One region of the Lactiplantibacillus sp. ME-2 genome, then DNA from elsewhere that is predicted to be linked to it. Evidence: predicted binding sites of a transcription regulator. Region 1 holds the regulator's gene; the other holds the start of a gene.
The links. Region 1 encodes Rex, which represses fermentation and respiration genes when NADH is low (regulators of the CRP and FNR family bind a similar motif). Its sites were predicted from a motif close to TTGTGAANTANTTCACAA; they were not measured.

Region 1 (5,541 bases):
TCGGCGACGCGGCGCTGAATGCCGATCCAAGCTTAGAATTTGATTGGATGCCAGGTATGTTGAAGTAATGAAGCAGTTATAAACGGGTGTGAAAAGTCAGTCCTTTTCACACCCGTTTTAGTATCTTTTCATTAATTATGATTGAAAGGTGCCGGTTAGGTGGATTCCTGTTCGTCAGCAATGCGCGTCCGATTCCGACCTCCGGGGCTGGGTGACAATTGCTGGAACGTAAGCCGACGTCGATTTGAGCTAACGCATAACCCGCGTCATCTCAAATACGAGTCTTATTCTAAGCCGGAAGCAACCCACTTCCAGCTAAGAATAATTTGGCTACTGAGCATTGTCACCCAGCCTCTCCAGTCGGGAAGCCGCTCGAATGGCTGATGAACGGCCACTGAACTCAGTACAATTTGTCGTTGGCTATTTTGATACTGAACCCTTTAAGTTAAATATCAGAGTGCCTTCTCCACTTTTTCGAAATATTCAATTATTACTACGGTAATTCAGAAATAGTGAGTTATCACAAGACCTTTTCAATCTGACAGTTGATTGATAAAATTAACGTTTATGAAAAACAACGACAAATTCAGCAAAAGTTGGGTATATCCTTGTCAGCCATTCGAACGCTATCCCGACTGGAGGTCGGTGTAGGACGAACTAACTAAGCAAGTTTACACTAACTTGAACTGTTTCCAGCGGGCTTAAGCTGGTCATTTTTGATTCTAGGAATCATCCTCTTTCAATCATGATTTATGCCGCGGATAGGGGCAAAATAATAGTCGCCTCAAGAATTATATTAATTCTTGAGGCGACTATTATTTTTATCTGATGAGTCGTTGGAAAATTAGCTCAATTCTTCTAAAGCTTCAGCTTGTTCGGTCCATTCGGTTTCAACTTGTTCTTGTTGAGTATTGATGGCTTCAAGTTCTTTTTGTAGGTCTTGTAGTTTACCAACATCGGCCGATACTTCAGGTTGCGCCATTTCAGTTTGAATCTGTGTGGCTTGTTCATCTAAGGCAGTCATCTGTTCTTCCAGGGCGGCAACTGAGCGCTCAAGCTTGCGTTTTTCACGTTGTTGCTGCTTGCTGGCTTGGTAATTTTGCTGGCCTTTGGAGCGGGGAGCAGCAGTTGTGGCACTGGTTGAATCCGCTGCACCGGCTTCAGCAGCTTTTTCGGCCGCTTGGCTAGCAGCCGCAGCCGCGATTTCAGCTTGCTCTTGTTTCTTGTCGATGTAGTAGTCGTAATCACCTAAGAAGAGTTCCGTGCCTTCCGGAGAAACCTCTACGACACTCGTGGCGACTTGGTTAATGAAGTAGCGGTCATGTGACACGAACAAAAGGGTGCCGTCAAAGTCGTTGAGGGCGACTTCCAAAACTTCACGGCTATCGATATCCAAGTGGTTAGTTGGTTCATCTAAGATTAAGAAGTTGTCATTTTGCATGGCAAGTTTGGTCAACAGTAACCGGGCTCGTTCTCCACCAGATAGGGCATGAACGGGTTTATCAACATCTTCACCAGTGAAGAGAAAACTGCCCAAAATGGTACGAATGTCTTTTTCAGGAGTGGTGGGATGTTCATCCCAAAGTTCACTGAGGACGGTTTTTTTGTCGTTTAAATTACGTTGCTCTTGATCGTAGTAGCCCGTAACGACGTTGGTGCCAAAAACGGCCTGGCCTTTAATGAATGGAATCTGTCCCAAAATACTCTTTAGGAAAGTCGATTTTCCAATACCGTTCGGTCCAACGATGGCAATAGCTTCATGTTTCTTAATATTCAAGTTGTCGGGTTCCGAAAGAATCTGACCATCATAGCCCACGGCTGCATCTTTGACGGTCAACACAATGTTGCCGCTTTGTTTAGCCGCATGAAAGCCAAAGTGGGCAGTCTTCTCGTCACTATCAGGGCGGTCAAGGCAGTCCATCTTTGCTAACTGCTTACGCCGAGCCTGGGCCCGTTTTGTCGTAGAAGCACGCACGATGTTACGATTAACAAAGTCTTCAAGCTTGCTGATCTCCGCTTGTTGCTTTTCATAATGTTTCCATTGTGCTTGGATTCGAGCCGCTTTTTCTTGCACAAACTGGTCGTAGTTACCAGTGTAGTGCACCATTTCATGGTGTGATAAGTCATAGACTTCGTTAACGACCCGGTCTAAGAAATAACGGTCATGGCTAACGATTAGCAGCGCACCAGAGTAAGACTGGAGATAGCTTTCCAACCAAGTAAGGGTTTCGACGTCCAAGTGGTTCGTCGGTTCGTCAAGGATAAGCAAGTCCCGTTTTTCAAGTAACAACTTGGCCAAGGCCAACTGGGTCTTTTGTCCACCGGATAGTGCCGTCACCGACTTATCGTACACATCGGCGTCGAATTGGAAGCCGTGCAACACGCCCCGAATCTCAGCTTGGTAGCCGTACCCGTTTTTTTGTTGAAATTCAGTTTGAATCTGATCATAGGTTTTCAGGGTCTGTTGATAAGCCTGCTCATCATTCATGATTGCGGGGTCGCTCAATTGATTTTCGAGCTGGTGCATCCGTTTTTCGATGGCATGTAACTCAGCAAAGACACTACTCATTTCTTCCCAAATCGTATTGTTACTATCCAGTCCTTGGTCTTGCGCCAAGTAACCGATTGTTAAGCCCTTGCGCATTGAAATATGGCCTTCGTCCGGTACCGTTTCGCCGGCAATCATTTTAAGTAAGGTTGATTTTCCGGCCCCGTTTCGACCGACAAGGGCCACCCGAGCGTGTTCTTGAATATCCATTTGTACGTTATCGAACAAGACATCGGCGCCAAAACGCCGCATAACTTGCTGTACTTGTAGTAAAATCACGCTTTATTAAGCTCCTTTCACATTTAATTCGTGACATAATTGTAGCATATTGTAACGGCCTGACCCAATTATTCGGAATAATAAGTAATTATTATTTCACAAAGTCACGCGTTATGCTAGAATAGTGTCAGCAAATTCACAAACTTTTAATTAGGAGGACACGTCCGAATGGCAGAAACAAAAATTCCACGGGCAACGGCAAAACGGTTACCGATTTATTACCGCTATTTAAATATCTTGCTAGATGCAGATAAGAAGCGGGTCTCATCGACCGAGTTGTCCGAGGCGGTTAAAGTAGATTCAGCAACGATTCGGCGAGATTTCTCGTATTTTGGGGCGCTCGGCAAACGAGGGTATGGATACGATGTTGAAACGTTACTTGCATTTTTCAAAAAGATTTTAAATCAAGACACCTTAACGAATGTTGCTTTAATTGGGGTCGGTAATTTGGGCCACGCCCTACTGAACTTTAATTTTCACAAAAACAGTAATGTCCGCATTTCAGCAGCATTTGATGTCAACGAGGCGATTGCCAATACAGTCCAAAGTGGGGTTCCAGTGTACCCAATGACGGAGCTCAAAAAGCAATTGATCGAACAACAGATTGAGATTGCTATCTTAACGGTGCCAACCACGGTTGTTCAGAAAATTACCGATGACTTGGTTGATGCAAACGTCAAAGGAATCATGAACTTTACGCCGTTACGAATCTCCGTTCCTGAGACAGTACGGGTTCAGAACGTTGATTTGACCAACGAATTACAAACATTGATCTACTTCATTGAACATTACGGTCAGCAATTAGGTGACAATGGTAATGACGATGAAAATGAGACTGAAGATTAATAACTCGCTTTATCTTTGAAATTAAATGGCTATAAAAAGGCCTCTCTGAATTATTCAGGGAAGCCTTTTTAACATACTTAGATCACGAATCATTGATTGTAACGTATAAATATTCGGTGAAAATTAACGTTGAAACGCTAGGTTAGCGCTACCTAGTAATGATACTAGTGCAGTAAGCCTAATAATGTGGGTAACACAACCGATGCGTTCATTAGGATGTGAGCCGTCATCGATGTTTGAATCCGACCGGTGTGCTGGTATAACCAGCAGAATAATAACCCGATAAAGGCATAGAGGATAAAGTGACCATCCGCATGTGCAAAGCTAAATAGCACACTAGAAATCAAGGCCGCTCCAATCTGACCAGTAACCGCACTTAGATTGCCAAAGATAACTTTGCGGAAGACGATTTCTTCCATAATCGGGGCACCGACAATGATGGCTAAGAAGAAAGCGGGATATTGTTGCCCAACAGTTAAGAGGGTGGTCGTGTTGGTTGACGCTGTTGACTGTCCCAGTAAAGCCGTCATTTTTAAAATGATGACTTGACCAACGATGACTAGGACAAGACCGATCAATCCCCAGATGAACGTCATGAACCAGTTACTTGGTTGTTTTTCAACAACGTTTTTTGTCCGCATGCGACTCGCCAACCAGATGAGTAGGATTGCACCGACTAAGTAGTCGACCGTTTGAATCACGAATACTTGGGCCCCTAGCTGATGGAAAGCAGTCACAAGGACGCTCGGTAGTGCGTAAATAATAAAGTAGATGATAAGAATAAAGATTGATTGGCGGCGATTAACCATCAAGTCACGTCCTTTTAAAAGTTTGATTTAAGATTTATTGATACTTCAATAGTATTCATTATAGTCGATTTGACATTCTTTGACTAATAATTGACAAATCACTTGCAATCTTGAATTAAAATGATATAGTTGACAATGTAATTAGCACTTGAGGTTGAGGAGTGCTAAAAAAGAATAAATGGAGGGATTCACGTGTTAAAACCATTAGGAGATCGCGTTATCTTGCAACAACAAGAAGAAGAAGAACAAACAATTGGCGGTATTGTCATTGCCAATAACGCTAAGGAAAAGCCCCAAAGCGGTAAGGTTGTTGCCGTCAATGACGGTCGTGTTTTAGATAACGGGACAAAAGTTGACCCCAGCGTGAAGGTCGGCGATCAAGTATTATTCGATAAGTATGCCGGTACCGAAGTCAAGTATCAAGGTGCTAAGTATTTGGTATTGCACGAAAAAGATATTGTTGCAATCGAAGACTAATCCATTTAAATTGCGCAACTTAAAATAAATTAAATTCATGAGGTGAATAGAGATAATGGCTAAAGAATTAAAGTTCTCTGAAGATGCACGTTCAGCGATGCTAAAAGGTGTCGATCAATTAGCTGACACAGTTAAGTCAACGTTAGGTCCTAAGGGTCGCAACGTTGTTTTGGAACAATCATATGGTTCACCAACAATTACTAATGATGGTGTAACGATTGCTAAGGCGATCGAATTAGACGATCATTTCGAAAACATGGGTGCTAAGTTAGTTTCTGAAGTTGCTTCAAAGACTAATGACATCGCTGGTGATGGGACGACTACTGCAACGGTCTTAACACAATCAATCGTTAATGAAGGTATGAAGAACGTTACGGCCGGTGCTAACCCTGTTGGCATTCGTCGTGGGATTGAAGAAGCTACTAAGACGGCGGTTGACTCATTACACGCTATGGCACACGAAGTTAAGACGCAAGAAGATATTGCGCAAATCGCTTCTGTATCTTCAGCAAGTGAAGAAACTGGTAAATTGATTGCCGAAGCCATGGAAAAAGTTGGTCATGACGGTGTTATCACGATTGA
Region 2 (5,541 bases), on a different contig from region 1:
CGACCTAACGGATCGTGTTCTTCAAACGCGACCGCCAGCCGTTTGCTAGTCGCAAAGTCAGTCGTCAGAATCAAGAACCGCTCATTACCCGCCGGATGATTCCAATCAGCTGCCACCGTGTATGTCGACAACTCAGCTTCAAACCGCTGGACACCGGCCAAAAACAACCGTCGTAGTGCAGCGTTATTCTTAATCGGTCCCGGAATATTCAACTTGATCGCCGCAATCGTGGCCCGGGGGTTAGTCGCTGTCAACTGTTGCTGATACGTGACCCGTTGATCACGGGCTGCTAGCATTGCCGTGATTGTTTGCGGTTCACCGGTTGTAAAAATCGTCGCCATGCTTGTCACTTTCTTCCTATATGTTTGTTATATTTCCAGCTTAACCGAAATTAGTCGATTTTTAAACTAATTTCTTTGGTCTCTAACTACAGCCCAAATCAAAAATAGCCCACGCACCGATTACTCAAGCGCATGGACTATTGATTTGGGTTAGTCAAAATAACTTATTGTAAATATTTGAACATTTGTTGTCCGGCTTGACGGCCAAAGATCACCGTTTCAGCGATTGAGTTACCACCAATCCGGTTATTGCCGTGGAGACCGCCGACCACTTCACCGGCTGCAAACAGGCCGGCAATCGGTCGTTCGTCCTGATTCAACACTTGGGTTGCTGGATTAATGGCAATCCCACCCATCGTGTAGTGAACAGCTGGCGCAATGTGAATTGAGTAGAACGGTCCCGCCGCAATATCGCGATCCATCCCAGTCGTCCGGTTAAAGGCCGCATCATTATGGTTAGCGACTGCCTGATTCCAGTCAGCCACCGTCTGTTTAAGCGTCGCAGCGTCTAAGCCTGTCGCAGTCGCCAGTGTTTCCAAGTCAGTCCCAGTCTTTACCAGGCCAATGTGATCATAGAATTCAACCGCTTTGACCCGGTCACGAATACCGCGGTCAAAGATCAAGTAGGCACCAGTACCACCCAGTTGGTCGATAGCGGCCGTCACGTTCTTACGCGTGTCGAGTTCATTGACGAAACGAGCCCCCTGGTTATCGACCAAAATCGCACCTTCGCCCCGAACCGCTTCACCGATTAAATAAGCATGATCTGTATCTTGTTGGACCGTCGGATGAACTTGGACTTGGTCCATATCAACCAACTTAGCCCCAATAGCTTGTGCCAACAGAATCCCATCTCCAGTCGCGCCCGGCTGATTGGTCGTCTGATAGTTTTTAAGATCATCACGATACTGGCCTAACAAGGTCTTATTCGCACCGAAGCCACCGGTTGCTAACAAGACGGCTCCAGCCGTAATCGTGACAGCTCCATCTGGGGTTGTTGCCTTGACGCCACTAATTTTGCCGGCTTCGACGACTAGTTCATCGACTTTGACATCTGTGAAGAGTGGTAACTGGTCAGCCGCCACTTGTTTCAACAACTCAGTGACTAAGAAACCACCAATGGGAGCCATGGAACTTGGCCGATGGGTCCGCATCACACTCATCCCACCAGTAATCGTCAAATCATCCAACTTAATGCCGTGGTCTGCTAACCAGTCAATTGCGAGCGCACTGTGTTCCGTGAAGAATTTCAACAGTGCTTGGTTATTCATACCGCCACCACCTTTAAGGGTTTCGCCGTAGAAATCGCCAAAACTATCAACAATATGGCGATGCAATTGGACGTTCGTCTCCGCCGCATTCATACCGGATGAAGCCCGGGTGGTGTTACCACCGATTTTCGACATTTTTTCTAAAATAACCGGGTTCAGGCCCAATTCATGTGCCTGGATTGCCGCAGTCAAACCCGCGCCCCCCGATCCAATAATCACTACGTCATAGTTCGGTTTTAGATCCGCTAAGGCGGTTGGTGTAAATGTAAACTTTTCAGCCATTGATTGCCACTTCTCCTCTCAATTCGTCCGGGGTATTCCCCAGGATGGAACCAAAATCTCATTTATTATTGTCGTTAACTGGACACGGGCCACCATTCCAAGTCTAGGAACAATGACCCGTGCCACCTTGATCCACGTTAACGGTTCAACGCCGATCAATACTTATTTTAGCTTAATCATCAATATTCGTCATATCCAGTGGAACCATCCATTCATCGAATTGTTCCGCGGTTACTTTGCCAGACTTGATGGCTGCTTCACGCAATGTCGTCCCCGCTTTTTCAGCTGCTTGAGCAATCATCGCACTATCATGATAGCCAATATGTGGTGACAATGCCGTAACCGTCATCAAGGAACTGTCGACTAACTCTGCCATCCGGTCTTGATTGACCGTCAAACCAGCAATCATTCGGTCAGTGAAGCCGGTAATCGTTCCAGCTAACAATTCAGCAGATTCAAGGAAGGCATCAATCAAAACGGTCTTGTAAACGTTCATTTCAAAATTACCTTGGCTAGAAGCTAAATCGACGACCACGTCATTCCCCATAACTCGTACCGCTGCCATAGTGATGGCTTCAGCTTGGGTTGGGTTAACTTTCCCAGGCATGATTGATGAGCCGGGTTCGTTAGCCGGAATGTTTAATTCGTCATAACCGGCCCGTGGACCGCTTGCCAAGAACCGCACATCATTGGCAATCTTCATCAAATCGGCTGCTAGGGTCTTGATGGCCCCGTGAACCACGTTTAAGCCAGAATGATGGGCCAAACCATAGAACTTATTGGAATCAGCCGTAAATTCAATCCCATACAATTTGCTCATCGCCGCAGCAATATTTTCAGCAAAATGAGGGGCAGCGTTTAGACCAGTCCCAACGGCGGTCCCACCCATTGCAAGCTCGCCTAACGTTGAATTCAACTGTTTTAAGTAGGCAATATCATGTTCAATCGCACTGGCCCAACCACTCACTTCTTGGCCAAAAGTTAATGGCGTTGCATCTTGAAGATGGGTCCGGCCGATCTTTACTACCCGCCAGTACTTCTTTTGTTTGATCTTCAATTCCGCTAATAAGTGTTCCGCTGCGGCAATCAGCTTATCCACGGCAACTGCGGCCGTAATGTTCATCGCCGTTGGGAAGATATCGTTAGAGCTTTGACCATGGTTAACATCGTCGTTCGGCAAGATTTCAATATCAGGATTGATCTTACCAGCCATGTGTGCGACCACTTCATTAACGTTCATATTCGTTTGCGTCCCCGAACCAGTTTGGTAAACAACCAGCGGAAAGTCCTTACGCAAATCTTCATCGTCGAGCGCTAATAACTTATCAATGGCAGCCACGATTAAATCAGCTTTTTCAGCAGTCATTGCTTCAACTTCTTTATTCGCAATCGCTGCGGCCCGCTTAATTTGAAGTAATGCCCGAATCATTTCCAACGGCATCTTCGTACCAGTCGGAAAGTTATGGCGACTCCGTTCTGTCTGAGCACCCCATAAGGCGTTCGCAGGAATTTTAACTTCGCCTAAAGTATCTGATTCAACTCGATATTCTGTCATGTTGATAACCTCCAATTAATGTGTTGGTAAGCGCTTACTAAGTGTGTGAAAAAAATAACATTTAGTTTATAAACCTAGTTTAGCGCCCCCATATAGCTATAGTCAAACTCAGTTTTAGCTATAAGTATTAGTTATGAGGTTGATATAACAGTCGTTTGGCGCTGAAAGTTTGCGGTAACTGCGTGTTTGATAAAGATGTTTATTTATTCACATGTTCCGATTTATTTCTGTTGACCAATTTTACTCGTAATCGTCATTTTTTGCTTACTTCATCGGCTTAAATTTTCCCAATCACAAAATATCGAGTCATGATTAAACGAGATCAAACCAGCTTAAACCCGCTGGAAAAAATTCGAATTAGGGTAAATATGCTTAGCCAGTTCGTCCTACACCGACTTCCAGTCGAAATGGTATTCGAATGGCTGACGGTGAGGTACCCAACTTTTGGTGAATTCGTCACTACTTTTTATAAACGGTTATTTTGTCAATCAACTGTCAGGCAGAAAACGACATTGTGATAGCTCACTATTTCGGAATCACCATAATAATAATCGAACGTCTCAACAAAGTGGTTAATGTAACCCTAACATCCCGTTTAAAGTCCCAGTATCAAAATAGTCAGCGATAAATTGCACTAAGTTCGGTAGTCGTTCATCTGCCATTCGAGTGAATTTCCGAAACATGTTTGGTGCCACTGAAGCTTGTGCCTGAGACTGGAGGGGCTGGGTGACAATGCTCAGTAGCCAAATTATTCTTAGCTGGAAGTGGTCTGCTTCCGGCTTAGAATAAGACTCGTATTTGAGATAACGCGGGTTATGCGTTAGCTCAAATCGACGTCGGCTGCGTTCCAGCAATTGTCACCCAGCCCCGGAAGTCGGAATAGGACACACACCGGCTGACAAATAGCATCGCTAATTAAGACTCACTTTCATTATAAAACCAAAATTTTGTCACACTTGCAATAGAACTGCCCTGCTTAACTCATTTCAATTCACCATAAATAAAAATGACCCAGTTAGTAATAAACCGGGTCATTTTTGTCATCAGTATACTTTAGTCCTTCACCGCTTTAATCGTATCAATAATCGTGCCATCGCGATATTCAATCAAGGCAACGGTGCGATCTGTAAATTCAAGTGGTTGGGGTTGGCCGACTTTCTTTTCGGCTAATTGTTGTAATTCTTCAATCGTATAGACCGGCACACCTGGGACATGACTGAGTGCTTTAACTAGGTCTTGACGCCGCGGGTTGATTGCAATCCCGTATTCCGTCACAACAACGTCAATGGAGTCCCCCGGCGTTACAACGGTTGTTACTTCTGGCACAATCGTCGCTAACCGACCACGGACAAGTGGTGCAGAGATAATGGTCAGTTTGGCCGTAGCCGCGTCTTGATGTCCACCAATGGCGCCACGAATCACGCCATCCGAACCGGACATGACGTTGACATTGAAGTGCGTATCAATTTCCAACGCACTCAGAATGGCAACATCCAATTGATCAACCATCGCTCCTTTATTATCAGGGTCAGCGTACCATGATGCGTCAATTTCTTGTTGATTAGGATTGGCGTGCATCGATGCTGCCGCCCCTTTGTCAAAGTCTTGAACATCCATGACTTTATCAACTAACCCTTCTTCGAGCAAATCAGTGGTTGGTTTCGTAATACCACCAAGTGCAAACGATGCTTTGATTTGATTATCGAGCATTGCTTGCCGCAAGTACCGAGTGACAGCTAACGCAGCACCGCCGGAACCAGTTTGGAATGAGAAGCCGTTTTTAAAGTATGGTGAGTTCACGATCACATCATTAACGGTCTGGGCAATCTTCAATTCCTTTGGGTCCTTGGTGAAGCGCGTCGCACCTGAACCAATCTTGTCAGGGTCACCAACTTGGTCGACTTGCACGACGTAATCGACTTGTGTCTGTTTAATTGAGGCCGGTGTATTTGGATAAGCCACAATATTATCGGTCAATAAGACAACTTGGTTGGCGTATTGCGCATCCATCAGGGCGTAACCTAAGGAACCAAAGACTGCTTTACCAGCCATCCCGTTCGCATTTCCTAGTCGGTCAGCATTCGGCACACCT

Region 2: MMY95_RS03310 (class II fumarate hydratase) is a predicted target of Rex. The motif match lies at 3,493-3,510, and genes of this name have one in related genera.

The regions. Positions count from the first base shown of each region.
Region 1 covers NZ_JAKZEQ010000017.1:42,512-48,052, forward strand. The annotation lists gene tsaD (tRNA (adenosine(37)-N6)-threonylcarbamoyltransferase complex transferase subunit TsaD) at 1-68, shown strand, start outside; gene MMY95_RS07955 (ABC-F family ATP-binding cassette domain-containing protein) at 845-2,827, opposite strand; gene MMY95_RS07960 (redox-sensing transcriptional repressor Rex) at 2,996-3,673, shown strand; gene MMY95_RS07965 (type II CAAX endopeptidase family protein) at 3,838-4,482, opposite strand; gene groES (co-chaperone GroES) at 4,675-4,959, shown strand; gene groL (chaperonin GroEL) at 5,015-5,541, shown strand, end outside.
Region 2 covers NZ_JAKZEQ010000006.1:21,824-27,364, forward strand. The annotation lists gene citX (citrate lyase holo-[acyl-carrier protein] synthase) at 1-341, opposite strand, end outside; gene MMY95_RS03305 (flavocytochrome c) at 506-1,894, opposite strand; gene MMY95_RS03310 (class II fumarate hydratase) at 2,067-3,449, opposite strand; gene citF (citrate lyase subunit alpha) at 4,503-5,541, opposite strand, start outside.